3 regions of the Bradyrhizobium sp. 2S1 genome follow, and region 1 is predicted to be linked to each of the others. Evidence: predicted binding sites of a transcription regulator. Region 1 holds the regulator's gene; each other region holds the start of a gene.
What was found. Region 1 encodes LexA, which represses DNA repair genes until DNA is damaged. Its sites were predicted from a motif close to TGTTCNNNNTGTGTTCNG; they were not measured.
Positions count from the first base shown of each region.

Region 2: a site for LexA is predicted at 1,431-1,448, ahead of HAP54_RS11790 (YifB family Mg chelatase-like AAA ATPase). Genes of this name have one in related genera too.
Region 3: a site for LexA is predicted at 2,784-2,801, ahead of HAP54_RS02960 (PA0069 family radical SAM protein). Genes of this name have one in related genera too.

Region 1 covers NZ_CP147717.1:7,557,700-7,562,436, forward strand. Annotated here, with positions in the region: partial or broken gene HAP54_RS35660 (ComEC/Rec2 family competence protein) at 1-827, shown strand, start outside; gene HAP54_RS35665 (hypothetical protein) at 924-1,151, opposite strand; gene HAP54_RS35670 (hypothetical protein) at 1,314-1,742, opposite strand; gene lexA (transcriptional repressor LexA) at 2,085-2,789, opposite strand; gene glp (gephyrin-like molybdotransferase Glp) at 3,022-4,233, opposite strand; gene HAP54_RS35685 (HAD family hydrolase) at 4,259-4,737, opposite strand, start outside.
Region 2 covers NZ_CP147717.1:2,497,455-2,502,191, forward strand. Annotated here, with positions in the region: gene HAP54_RS11790 (YifB family Mg chelatase-like AAA ATPase) at 1-1,380, opposite strand, end outside; gene HAP54_RS11795 (MBL fold metallo-hydrolase) at 1,488-2,450, opposite strand; gene gshB (glutathione synthase) at 2,740-3,687, opposite strand; gene HAP54_RS11805 (YraN family protein) at 3,718-4,101, opposite strand; gene rsmI (16S rRNA (cytidine(1402)-2'-O)-methyltransferase) at 4,088-4,737, opposite strand, start outside.
Region 3 covers NZ_CP147717.1:615,676-620,412, forward strand. Annotated here, with positions in the region: gene HAP54_RS02955 (IS110 family transposase) at 395-1,429, opposite strand; gene HAP54_RS02960 (PA0069 family radical SAM protein) at 1,596-2,762, opposite strand; gene HAP54_RS02965 (glycosyl transferase) at 2,926-3,495, shown strand; gene HAP54_RS02970 (bifunctional helix-turn-helix transcriptional regulator/GNAT family N-acetyltransferase) at 3,589-4,530, shown strand; gene moaB (molybdenum cofactor biosynthesis protein B) at 4,637-4,737, opposite strand, start outside.

The sequences.
Region 1 (4,737 bases):
TGTCGGCGATCGTGATGCCGGCGGGCCTGCTCGGCCTCCTCGCCATGCCGTTCGGCTTTGATGGCGTGTTCTGGGCGATCATGGGCTTCGGCATCGACTGGATGATTTTGGTGACGCAATGGGTCGCCGCGCTGCCTGGCGCGGTGGGGCGGATGGCGGCGTTCGGCATCGGGCCGCTGATCGTCGCAAGCGCGGGCATCATCCTGCTTGGGCTGCTGCGCACGCCGCTGCGCTGGTCCGGCGCGGTGCTGCTGGTGGTGGCCACGGTCTGGGCGGTGCGGGTGCCGCTGCCGGACGTGCTGATTTCTGCCGACGGCCGCAACGTCGCGGTGCGCGGCGGCGACGGGCGGCTGCATCTGATGCATAGCGCGAAGGATGCATTCCTGGTCAAGGAATGGCTGGCGGCGGATGCCGATGCGCGGACCGCCGCCGATGCGTCGCTCGGCGGGGGCGTCTCCTGCGATCCGAGCGGCTGCGTCACCCAGGGCCCGGGCGGCGCCTTCGTCGCGCTGGCGATGCGGCCGGAGGCGCTGGCCGACGATTGCGAGCGGGCGGCGCTGATCGTCACCGCGCGGCCGGCGCCGCAGGGTTGCGCGGCCTCGGTGATCGATGCCGAGCGGCTGCGGAGCCACGGTGCGCTGGTGCTGCGGCGGACCAGCGCCGGCTACGCCATTGACGCGGTGAAGCCCGGCGGCATCGACCGGCCGTGGTCGCCGGCGGTTCCCGGTGACGGTGAGAGCGAGACGGTCCTCCGCACACCCGCCGACGCGCCGCGGCGCGCAGTCGATGCGACCCCGGCCGAGACCGACCTGCAGGGCGACGACTAGAGTTTTGGTTCTGATTTAATCAGAACCAAAACTCTAGTTTCTTGTTTTCACGCGTTTTCTTCACGCGAACCGGTGTCCACTTCGCTCGAAAACGCTTCAGCCGTTGCCGGGCGAGGGGCCGGTCGGCAGCTCGAACAGGCCGAGATGGTACTCGTCGGAATCGGGGCCGGCGTCGGGCTTCTTGACGAGGGTGAAGACGGCCTCGGGAAACTGCTCCCAGACCTTGAGATCATCGGCCGTCACTGTCAGCCAGCCGAACCGGAACATGTAGCGGCCCGGCTCGGTGACGCGTCCAGCCTTTTGCCATGTGACCTTGTCGACCACTGCGCAGGTTTCCGTGAGTGCACGTCCTCCGTACGCGATGATGCGCCAAGGCGCTCGCCGACGCAAATCTCCTGCTGCGCCCCGGAAGCGGAAATCCGGGGTCGCTCGAAATCGCCTAAGGTCATCCGCCGCCGAATGGCTCATTCCGCGGCGACGATGCGCTCAACCCAAAAACAGCGACGCGAATGCGGAGGGCCGCCTCTCCACAACCTTCGGCTTGTGCTCGACCGGCGGATGCAGTGCCGGCAATTGCAGCACGCTGACGCGCTGTCCCTCGACGAGCTGGGTCACCAGAACGTGGCTGCCGTCGGGGAATTCGACCGCGTCATGATGGCGATCGGGCACGTCGGGCTCGACTTCGTTGAACACGCCGACGCGGAAATTCATAGTCTTGGTCCAGATCCAGCGGCTGTCGTAGCGAACGTTCTCGGCGAAAGCGAGCTCGGTGCCCGGCAGCATGCAGACCGCGACAGTGGGATCGTTCTCCGAAGCAAAGCCGCGGGTCGACGTGCCGCGGAAAGTCGTGGTGATCAGCGTCTCTCCGACAATGGCGGGGCGCGATGCCACGGCGTGCAGACTATAGTCACACATCGGATGGCTCCTCTTTTCGAGGTAGCGACCCGTGCCTCTCCTTGAGGCGCAGGCCTCTACCAGAGTGGACGATAGCAAACGAGTGTCTGCTCGTTTCTGGGCGATTGTACGACTGGCCGTCGAACGCCTCAATCACAAACGCGCTACAATGCGCGAGAGGTATCAGGGCGCATCCTAGGTGGTCCGCACGTCGCACTATCTTCCAAGGAACGATCCGATCTGTTGCTCGTTCCCGGATCGGGATGACTTTTCTTCGAATCGTCATCCCGCTCCATATGTCTGTTCGAGCATGATCTTTTCGGAAAACCGCTCCGCACTTTTCCGGATCATGCTCCGCCGCCGTCAGTATTTGCGATACAGCCCGATCAGCTTGCCCTGGATGCGGACCCGGTTCGGCGGCAGGATGCGCACTTCATAGGCAGTGTTGGCCGGCTCGAGCGCGATCGATGCACCGCGGCGGCGGAAGCGCTTCAGGGTGGCTTCCTCCTCGTCGATCAGCGCCACCACGATGTCGCCGGTGTTGGCGACGTCGTTGCGCTGGATCAGCGCCATGTCGCCGTCGAGGATGCCGGCGTCGACCATGGAATCGCCGCGCACTTCCAGCGCATAGTGCTCGCCGGAGCCGAGCATATCGGGCGGCACGCTGATGGTGTGGCTGCGGGTCTGCAGCGCCTCGATCGGCGTACCCGCCGCGATCCGGCCCATCACGGGGACGGCGACCGGACGGTTGCCGTCGTCCTCGGCGATCGGCGGCGTGCTGCTGCGCTTGCCGAGGGTGCCTTCGATGACGCTCGGCGTGAAGCCGCGGCGACCGTTGCCGCCGCCGGCGGCCAGTTCGGGCAGCTTGATGACCTCGATGGCGCGGGCGCGGTTGGGCAGGCGGCGGATGAAGCCGCGCTCCTCCAGCGCAGTGATCAGGCGGTGTATACCGGACTTCGAGCGCAGGTCGAGCGCATCCTTCATCTCGTCGAAGGAGGGCGGCACGCCGGCCTCTTTCAGACGTTCATTGATGAAACGCAGAAGTTCGTACTGTTTGCGCGTGAGCATCTCGAGCATTCCCCCGGTTGATAGCGTCGTTCGATTCCGAGACTCTTCAGGTGGGGCCTTTCAGACGGGGCCTGATCTCGGGAGCGCAATGCTCCCTAGCGGCTTCCCGATTGTAGACACCAGTACTCGAAACAAATCATGAACGGACACTATATGTTCGATATGTGTTCCGCAACCACTTAATTTCCGGTGAACGCATCAGGCGGCGCGCAATCGGCAGCCCGCGAAAACCTCAGTCGGGCAGTGTGAGGATCTCGCATTCGCTGCCCTTGGCGGCGCCGGGCGCAAACGGCGGACGTACCAGAAGTGCCCGCGCCGCAGCGAGATTCCCGAGCAGCGAACTATCCTGCTGCATCACCGGCGTGGCGATCAGCGCGCCGTCCTGGCGCTCCTCGAGACGCGCGCGCAGATAGTCCTCGCGCTGGTCGTTGGCGGCGAGGTCGCGGCCGAGCAGGGCGGTCGTGCGGACATGATGGATCGTGTTCCGGCCGCTCAAAGCCCGAATCAACGGCACCAGAAACAGGAAGGCGCAGACATAGGACGACACCGGATTGCCGGGCAGGCCGATCACCCGCATGGCCCCGAGCCGGCCGTGCATCATCGGCTTGCCGGGCCGCATCGCGATCCGCCAGAACGCCATCGCGACGCCCTCGGCCTCCAGCGACTGCTTGACCAGATCGTGGTCGCCGACCGAGGCGCCGCCGGTCGTGATCAGGATGTCGGCGCCGGCCTCCCGCGCCCGGCGGATACCGGCCGTGGTCGCGGCCACCGTGTCGGCGGCCACCCCGAGATCGACGGTCTCGGCGCCTTCGGCGCGCGCCAGCGCACGCAGCGCATAGCCGTTGGAATAGACGATCTGGCCGGGGCCGGGCTGGGAGCCCGGCATCACCAGTTCGTCGCCGGTGGCGAGCACCGCGACCTTCGGGCGGCGGCGCACCGCGAGTTCCGGATAATTCATGGCGGCCGCGAGCGAGAGCGCGCGGTCGGACAGGCGGCTGCCGCCGTTGAGCAGCAGGTCGCCCTCACGGAAGTCGACGCCGGCCGGGCGGATGTGCCGTCCCGGGCTCGCTGCCTCGGTGATCGAGATGTGGTCGCCATCGACCCGGGTGTCTTCCTGGATGATGACGGCATCGGCGCCATGGGGGATGACGCCGCCGGTGAAGATCCGCACCGCTTCGCCGGCACTGAGCGTCCGCTCGAACGGCCGGCCGGCGGCGACTTCGCCGATCACCTTGAGCCGGGACTTGAGATCAGCCGCATCGGCGGCGCGCACCGCGTAGCCGTCCATGGCCGACATCGGCTCCGGCGGCTGGGTGCGGCGCGCCGCGAGGTCGTGCGCCAGCGTGCGATGGTAGGCGGCATCGAGCGCGACCATCTCCCCCGGCAGCGGTTCGGCACCGGCAAGAATGGCGGACAGGGCATCGGCAACCGGCATCAGGGCCACGCGCAAAACTCCTCAAGGCAAATGGTCAAATACCAAGTGCGGTCAGCGCCCTTGCCACGTCATCCGTCGATGTCACGTGGATGGCTTGAAGGCCGCGCGCCCGCGCACCTTCGATATTGGCAGCCAGATCGTCGAAGAACAGGATCCGCGACGCCGGCACGCCGATCGCTTCTATCACATGATCGTAGGCCGCGGCGTCGGGTTTGCGAAGGCCGATGCTCGAGGACAGGAACACGGTCCGGAAGTGGCTGAGCAGCTCGGCATAGGCGACCGAGAAATGCGCGACATGGGCCGGGTTGGTGTTCGAGAAGGCGTAGAGCGGCATTCGTCTGGCGGCGGCCGCGAGCAGGGGGGCGATGCCCGGCATCTCGCCGGTGAAGATCGAATTCCAGCCCTCGAGGAATTGCGCGTCGGTGAGCTCGACGCCGAGCGACTGGCGCAAATTCGCAAAGAACGCCGCGTCGTCGATCCGGCCGATCTCGTGATGCTTGTAACTGTCGTCGA
Region 2 (4,737 bases), 5.1 Mb from region 1:
CGCCTCGCGGAGCAGCTTCTGTCCATGCGCGTCGGGCTGCGCGATGGTCTCGAGCAGCGAGCTCGGCGCTTCCGCGTTGGTGCGGACCTGCGGCATGCCGGCCGCCGCGTAACGCGCGAGCTGGATGTCGCGCGCGGCCGCGACGCGGCGGGCGACCTCGGCCGAGCCCTCCGCCGGCGGCGGCAGGATCAGATCGGCCGCGGTCACCGCCGGCACCTCGATCCGCAGATCAATGCGATCCATCAGCGGGCCGGAGATCCGCATCTGGTAGTCGGCAGTGCAGCGGTCGAGCCGGCCGCGCTTGCAGGAATAGCCGGGCTCATAGGCATGGCCGCAGCGGCACGGGTTCATCGCCGCGACCAGCATGAAGCGCGCCGGATAGGTGACGCGATGGTTGGCCCGGCTCACCGAGACCTCGCCGTTCTCCAGCGGCTGGCGCAGCGAATCCAGCACGCGCGGATCGAACTCCGGCAACTCGTCGAGGAACAGCACGCCCTGATGCGCGAGTGAGATCTCGCCGGGCTTGGCACGCATGCCGCCGCCGGTCAGCGCGGCCATGCTGGCGGAATGATGCGGGCTGCGGAACGGGCGCCGCGCGGTCAGGGCGCCGTCGCGGATCTCGCCGGCGACGGAGGCGATCATCGAGACTTCGAGCAGCTCCGAGGGCGACAGCGGCGGCAGGATCGAGGGCAGTCGCGCCGCCAGCATCGACTTGCCGGCGCCGGGCGAGCCGATCATCAGCAGATGATGCCCGCCGGCGGCCGCGATCTCGAGCGCGCGTTTTGCGCTTTCCTGGCCCTTGATGTCGCGCAGGTCGAGCAGCGTCTCCTCGCGCTCATGCACCTTCGGCTGCGGGCGTGACAGCAGATGCGTGCCCTTGAAGTGGTTGGCGATCTGGATCAGCGAGTGGGCTGCGATGATCTGGATGTCAGGGCTCGCCCAGGCGGCTTCCGAGCCGCAGGCGGCCGGGCAGATCAATCCCTCGTCGCGCGAATTGGCGCCGATCGCCGCAGGCAGCACGCCCGCCACCGGCGCGATCGAACCGTCGAGCCCGAGCTCGCCGAGCACCGTGAAGCCGCCCAGCGCATCCGGCGGGATCGCCCCGATCGCCGCCATCAGGCCGAGCGCAATCGGCAGGTCGTAATGGCTGCCTTCCTTGGGCAGGTCGGCGGGCGCGAGGTTGACGGTGATGCGGCGGGCGGGCAGCGCGAGGCCAGAGGCGATCAGCGCCGAGCGCACCCGCTCCCGCGCCTCCGACACCGCCTTGTCGGGCAGGCCCACGATCGCAAACGCCGGCAGTCCCGGCGCGACCTGCACCTGCACGTCGACCGCGCGGGCCTCGATCCCCTCGAAAGCGACGGTAGAAACCCGCTGGACCATGCTGCCCCTATCTTCCGCCACCCAAGGTAGCGGAGCGGGATGCCCAACGCAAGAACATTAAGGGAACATCCGGGGACGGCATGCGCCGTCCCCGGATGCGCCGCCGTTCACAGATTCATCTGCATCGGCTCCGGATAGTAATGGAAACCCTCGCCGGCCTTGGCGACGTGGCCATAGCCCGGCCAGGCGAAGTGATAGGACATCACCGGCGTCTTGTTCGCGGCCAGCATCTCCAGGAGCTTGACCCGCGAGGCCGCCGCCTGCTTCGGATCGGTGTCGTAGGAGAATTCCATCCGCGGCCGCTCCAGCAGCAGCACCGCGTGATGCGAGAGATCGCCGAGGAAGGCGAAGGACTTGCCGCCCGAGCTCACCATGAAGATGGTGTGGCCGACGGTGTGGCCGGGCGCCGCGATCGCCTGCACGCCGGGCAGGAATTCCTGGCCATCCTTGAAGAACACGATGCGGTCGCGCACCGGCAGCAGGTTCTTGCGCGCGTGCACGATGAAGTCCTTCAACGGACTGCCCATCTTGCCTTCGTCGGTCCAGAAATCGAGATCGCTCTGGGCGATGTAGTACTGCGCGTTCGGGAATAGCGGCTTGTTGTCGGCATCGACGATGCCGCCGATATGCGCGTGCGACAGCACGACGGCGTCGATGTCCTCCGGCTTGATGCCGGCTTCCTTCATGCTCTTCTGCTGCCGGCCGGTGGTCGGACCGAACGCCTTGGAAGTACCCATGCCGGTATCGAACAGGATCAGCTTGTCGCCCGTGTTGACGATCGGCGAGTTCTGCTCGAGCACGACATTGTCGGGCGAGAGGAAGTTGTCGGACAGCATCTTCTTCACTTCTTCCTTCGGCACGCCGGTGAAGGTGCCGGAGGGATCGCCGAGCGGCAGCGGGCCGTCGGAGACGACGGTCACTTCCGCATCGCCGAGCGTGAAACGATGCCAATAGGGTGTCTGCGTGCCGAGTTTGGGAGCGCGCGCCTCGGCCGTGCCGCCGAGGATGGTGCTGGCGCCGAGACCGGCGCCAAGCGCGAGCAAGGATCGTCGTGAGACATTGAGCGTCATAACGTCTTCCTCCACATTTTTTATGAGATTTTCGCGTTGATGCCTGCCCATTGACCCGCCGCTTGACCTGACGCAGGCAAGAGAATGCTGCCCTCGCCCGCGCAAGCTGGCAAGAAGAATAAGGCGAACGCTGGCGCGGTCGGTGTCCGGCTAAAGCATGATCCGGAAAAGTGTGACGCGGTTTTCCGAAAAGATCATGCTCGAACAAGAACTAAAGCGCGATGATGATTCAACCCGATCTCATCGCGCTTTTAGAATTCAACCGGCATGTGCGGCGCACAAGGGAGGGTTATTTGGCGGCGCGCTTCTTCTCGATGGCATCCCAGACCCTGGCCGCGACGTCGGGGCCGTTGAGCCGCTGAATTGCGCGGATGCCGGTCGGCGAGGTGACGTTGATCTCGGTGAGATTGCCGTCGATCACGTCGATGCCGACGAATAGCAGGCCAAGTTCGCGCAGCGCGGGTCCGACGGTGGCGCAGATTTCGCGCTCGCGATCCGAGAGCTCGGTCGCCGCGGCCGCGCCGCCGCGCACCATGTTGGAGCGCAGGTCATCCGGCGCCGGCACGCGGTTGACGGCGCCGGCGAACTCACCGTCGACCAGGATGATGCGCTTGTCGCCATGCTTCACCTCGGGGAGGAAGCGCTGGATCACCCAGGGCTCCTTGAAGGTGACCGAGAACATGTCGAACAGCGAGCCGAAATTCATGTCCTGCGGCATCACGCGGAACACCGCGGCGCCGCCATGGCCGTGCAACGGTTTCATGACGACGGCGCCATGCTGATCGCGGAATGCGTTGATCTCGTCGAGGTCGCGCGAGATCAGGGTCGGCGGCATCAGCTGCGGGAAATTCATCACGAACAGCTTTTCCGGCGCGTTGCGCACGCTGGCCGGGTTGTTGACCACCAGCGTCTTCGGATGAATGCGCTCGAGGAAATGGGTCGAGGTGATATAGGCGAGGTCGAACGGCGGATCCTGCCGCAGCAGCACGACGTCGAAGCCATTGAGCGCCTCGCGCTTCGGCTCGCCCAGCGTGAAGTGATTGCCGACCTCGTCGCGCACGGCGAGAGACTGCATCGGTGCCACCAGCTCCTCGCCGCGCAGCGACAGTCTATCTGGCGTGTAATAGGAAATGCCGTGGCCGCGTTTCTGGGCTTCGAGCAGCAGCGCAAAGGTGGAATCGCCGCGGATATTGATGCGCGCGATGGGATCCATCTGGACGGCGATCTTCAATTTCATAAGCGTATCCCGCGAGGTCTGGAGGTAACTTTAAGGGCTGGCGTCGAATGCCGCTAACAGATGGCGCGGCAGGCTCTTCGGCGCAATCAGCACGGCGTCGAATCTGAGATCAAATTCGGCATGTTCGGGATGCGCCATCAGCCAGGCCTGGGCGGCATTGACGATGCGCTGCTGCTGGCGTGGCGTCACCGCATAGGCGGCGTCATCGAGGCTGGCACGAGCCTTGACCTCGACGAAGGCGAGCAGATTGCGCCGGCGCACCACCAGGTCGATCTCGCCATAGGGGGTGCGGAAGCGTCTTGCCAGGATGCGATAGCCCTTGGCGATCAACAGGGCGGCGGCGCGGCTTTCGGCCGATATGCCGGTGCGGAATGCCGCGACGCGCTCGGGCGAGGCGCTGTCAGTTTTCGCCATCGCCGTCCCCGACGGTCTTCGCCAGTTCGAGGGCGCGGGCGTAGACCTCGCGGCGCGGGCGGCCCGACAGTTCGACCGCGTGCGCGACCGCATCCTTAACGCTGCCGCGGGCGAGCTGCGCGCGCAGGAGATCGTCGAGCGCGCCCTGGTCCATCACGCCGGCATCATCGGCCGGCGGTCCGACGACGAGCACGAATTCGCCGCGCGTTTCCAGCACATCGGCGCCTGCCGCAAGCTCGGCGACCGGCGCGCGCTTGACCTCCTCATGCAGCTTGGTCAGCTCGCGGCAGATCGCGGCATCGCGACTACCCATGATCGCGGCGAGATCGCGCAGCGTGTCCTGCACGCGATTGCCCGATTCGAACATCACGAGCGTCGCATCGATCCGCGCCAGCTCGGTCAGCCGAGCGCGGCGCGCGTGCTCCTTCGTTGGCAAAAATCCCTCGAAAAAGAACCGGTCGGTCGGCAGCGCCGCGACCGACAGCGCCGTCAATACCGACGACGGCCCCGGCACCGCGATGACGGCATGCCCGGCGGCGCAGACCTCACGCACCAGCTTGAAGCCGGGATCTGAGATCAGCGGCGTGCCGGCGTCCGAGACCAGCGCGATCGAGGCGCCCTGCGCCAGCCGTTCCA
Region 3 (4,737 bases), 3.7 Mb from region 1:
ATGCAGAAAGATGGATTGCTTCGCTTCGCTCGCAATGACGCCCTTGGTTACTTCTTCGTAGCCCGGATGGAGCGTAGCGCAATCTGGTAAAGTTTGGCCGCGGACGAAGCGTCCCGGATTGCGCTGCGCTTCATCCGGGCTTCTGTAACGGGCCTTTGTAAGTCAATCCCTTTTTGCGTGATCCACTCGCCGGGCACTTGCTTCTGTACGGGATCGGCGCGAAGGCCGTCGCCTGATGGGGTGCATTGAGGAGCCGGCCGGCCAATCTACGGAAGCGTGGTTGTGAGCCACTTCCCGGATGGCGGCCTGACCGGATCCATCGTCCCGGCGCAGGGACCTCGCTCAGGGAGAGCCTGGTGTCGTGGCCCGCCCAGAACCGATTGCTGCTCCTTGCTTAGGTTGCCGAGGCCTTGGCCATCGGGTTGAACGGTTTGGCGTCGGCGAGCATGCGATGCAGAACGACGGCGAGCTTGCGTGCGAGCGCCACCTTGGCCTTGCGCAGGCCTGCGCGCCGGGCGATCCGCATCGCCCAGCCTTTCAGCGCCGAGCAGTTCCTGACCGGCTTGGTCAGCATGACGTGAGCCGCTTGATAGAGCGCCTCGCGCACGGAGGCATCGCCGATCTTGCTGATGCGGCCGGTATAGTCGGTTTCGCCCGATTGGTACTTCTTCGGGGTGAGGCCAAAATGCGCTCCCGTCGCCTTCGAGGACCGGAAGCGCTTCGGGTCGTCGACCGCCGAGGCGTAGGTAAGCGCCACGATCGGGCCGACGGACGGTGTCGTCATCAGGAGGCGGGCTTGAGGGTGCGACCTGGCGAGCTTTTGGGTGTGCTTATCCAGGCCATTGAACTCGCGCCGCAGCACGGCGTGGGCTTCGAGCAGCGCCTGTGCCACGATCTCAAGTCCGGGATGGCCCGCTACGAGCTCCCGGATGCGTTCGGCGAACGTGCGCTCGGTGGTCGTGCCGACCTTCAGACCGAAGCCGCGGAGCACGCCGCGCAGGCTGTTCTCGATGTCGCGCAGCTTGGACTGCAGCAGCTTGCGTGCCGTCAGAACCGCCCGCGTCTCTTGCGCTTCGATCGACTTGCAGTGCACCGGCCGGAACCAGCCCAGCCGCATCAGTTGCGCGATCCCGCGGGCATCGTTGCGGTCCGACTTCACCGGCATCGCCTTGAAGGCATCGCGGACGTGCCGCGTCTCCAACAGTTCGACTGCCAGGCCCGCATCCCGCATCGCTGCGTAGAGCCATTGCGACAGCGGACCAGCCTCCAGCCCGATCCGTTCCAGCACCAACCCCAGCGACCGCAACCAGGTGATCAAGGCCTCCGGCTCACTCGCAACCCTCGCCTCGCGCAAAATCTTACCTGTCCCATCGACAAGGCAGACGCTCGAGCATTCCAAAGACACGTCGATTCCTGCATAGTGGTACATGGTCGTCCCTTAATGATGCTTGGAGCGGGCTTGCCCGACTCCGTTTATTGACACCATCAGTTTGAGGGACGACCGCCTTCCAACCAACAGGCCGCTCGCGAGCGCGCTTCCAAATCGCGCCGTAGCGAGCGGCCGGCCGGCCCGTTACCCCATCTACGGACCTCATCTAGAACAAGCTCAACTGCTCGCCGCTACGCTTCGGCTTGGCAAAATGATCGGTGGTCAGCTTGGTGCGCCGCTTGTTGAGGCCGAGCTTTTCGCAGGCGATCTCAAAGCGGCGGCCGATCATCCAGGCCATCGGGCCGGTGCCCTTCATCCGCGTGCCCCATTGCGAGTCGTAATCGCGACCGCCGCGCATGTCGCGGATCAACGTGAAGACGTGGCGGTAGCGGTCGGGATAGTTCGCCATCAGCCATTCGCGGAACAGATCGCGGACCTCGAGCGGCAGCCGCAGCAGCACGTAGCTCGCCTCCCTAGCACCGGCATGCACGGCGGCATCGAGGATGCGCTCGATCTCGGAATCGTTCAGCGCCGGGATCACGGGCGCGACCATCACCGTGGTCGGAATGCCGGCGTCAGCGAGCCGCTTGATCGCCTCGAGCCGCTTCGGCGGCGTCGATGCCCGGGGCTCCATGGTGCGGGCGAGTTTCGGGTCGAGCGTCGTCACCGACAGCGCGACCTTGGCGAGATTGCGCTTGGCCATCCGCGCCAGAATATCGATGTCGCGGGTCACCAGCGCCGACTTGGTCACGATGCCGACCGGATGGCCGGCGCGTTCCAGCACCTCGAGAATGCCGCGCATGATTTTCCGCTCGCGCTCGATCGGCTGGTACGGATCGGTGTTGGTGCCGATCGCGATCATCCGCGCCTCGTAGTCGGGCGCCGCGAGCTCCTTCTCGAGCAGCGCGGGCGCGTCCGGCTTGGCGAACAGCTTGGATTCGAAGTCCAGCCCCGGCGAGAGGCCGAGATAGGCGTGGGTCGGCCGCGCGAAGCAATAGACACAACCATGCTCGCAGCCGCGATAGGGATTGATCGAGCGGTCGAAGCCGATGTCGGGCGAGTCGTTGCGGGTGATCACCTTGCGCGAGGTGTCGAGCGCCACGCTGGTCTGGAACGGCGGCAGGTCGTCGAGGCTCTGCCAGCCGTCGTCGAAGGCTGTCCGCGCCTCGGCCTCGTAGCGACCGCTCGCATTGGACTGTGCGCCGCGGCCGCGCCGCCGCTCGCGCTCGATCGCGACCGCAAGCTCGGGAAAAGGGGTGGGTGCACCCGCCGGGTTATCGGAGGGCGCCGTTACCGGCGGGTGCTTGAGGGCATGAGAGGATGCTCGGCTCATGCTCTGAAGCTAACACAACCTGAGAACAAATCAAGAACATCACTTGAGAAAATCCACAAACTGATGGCGCAAAATTCTGCAGGCGAAAAGGCTGCTTTGAATATGACAAGGTGATAACACGGCCGGAGTTTTTCAACCGCTTGGGCCACCGAAGCCTCAAATCATGCTGAGCGTGATCATTCCAACCGACGGCGTCGAGCGCACCGCGGTCGCGACATTGGCGGCGCTGGTGCCCGGCGCAGCCGCCGGCGTCATCCGCGAGGTGCTGCTGGTCGACCGGACCAACAGCGATGTGATGGAGCGGGTTGCCGACATTGCGGGCTGCGGTTTCCTGCGGTTTGAAGGCACGCGCGCCGCGGCACTTGCCGCCGGTGCAAAGCAGGCGCGCTCGCCGTGGCTGATGTTCCTGCATCCGGGCGCGGTGCTCGACGCCGGCTGGATCGAGGAAACCACCCAATTCATCCAGATGGTGGCGGCAAGCGGCAAGGACCGCGCCGGCATCTTCCGCTACGCCCGCGCGCCCTACACCGACCCCGGCCTGCGCGACGGCATCAAATTCGTCGCCCGGATGATCGCCGGCCCTTCGGCCGAACAGGGCCTTCTGATCGCGCGCGACCATTACGAGCGGATCGGCGGCTACCGGCCCGACGCCCGGCGCTCCGAGGCACGGTTGCTGCGCCGGCTCGGCCGCTCCTCCCGCACCATGCTGCGCAGCCGGATCATGGTGGCGTAGGGTTTCCGACCCGCGGTGAGCTTCGAGATGCCCTGAAACCGGCCGTGCAAATCGGCCTTGCCATTTATTTGATTCCATCAAATAATATGTTTGATGAAATCAAATTCCCATGACACGACCCTCGAGAGCCAGGTCGCCGCGATCCGCGGCTTCAGCCGGTTCTACACCCGCAAGCTCGGCATCATCGAGCCGAAGCTGCTGCACTCCCCGTTCACGCTGCAGGAAGCGCGGATCATCTACGAGCTTGCGCATCGCGAGAACTGCACCGCGACCGATCTGGTGCGCGAGCTCGACCTCGATGCCGGCTTCGTCAGCCGCACGCTACAGGCGCTGCAGCGCCGCCAGATCGTGACGCGCAAGCCGTCGAAGGCCGACAAGCGCGTCAATGAGGTGGCGCTGACCGCCAAGGGCCGCACTGCTGCCGCGGATCTCGACCGCCGCTCGCGCAGCGAAGTCGGGGCGCTGTTGAAGCAGATGGACGGCGACCGCCGCGCCGCGGTGGTGCGCGCGATGGGCACGATCGAGCAATCGCTGGAGCCGCCGGCCGAAAAGCCGGCCGGCTTCCTGCTGCGCAGCCATCGCGTCGGCGACATCGGCTGGGTGATCTCGCGACAGGGGCGCGCCTACGCAGAGGAATATGGCTGGGACATCAGCTACGAGGCGTTGGTGGCCGAGATCTGCGCGCAGTTTCTGCGATCGTTCGATCCGACCTGCGAGCATTGCTGGATCGCGGAGGTCGACGGCGAGCCGGTCGGCTCGATCTTCCTGGTCAAGGGCGGCGACGGCCTCGCCAAGCTGCGGCTGCTGCTGGTGGAGGAGAAGGCGCGCGGGCTCGGCGTCGGCCGCGCGCTGGTCGAGCAATGCGCCCGCTCCGCACGCGAGATGGGCTACAAGAAGATGACGCTGTGGACCCAGAGCATCCTGCTCGCCGCGCGCGGCATCTACGCCCGCGCCGGCTTCCGCCGTGTCAAGGAAGAGAAGCACCACAGCTTTGGCGTCGACCTGGTCGGCGAGACCTGGGAGCTGGATTTGTGACCCGTCATTCCGGGGCATCGCGTCAGCGATGAACCCGGAATCTCGAAGATGCGGCGCGAGATTCCGGGTTCGCGCTTCGCGCGCCCCGGAATGACGAGGAGATTCGCTACGCGCTCGCCCCCTTCGCCTTCGGACGGCGCAGATGTTCGTCCAGCCGCGGCATGATCTCGACGAAATTGCAGGGCCGCGTGCGGTAGTCGAGCTGCG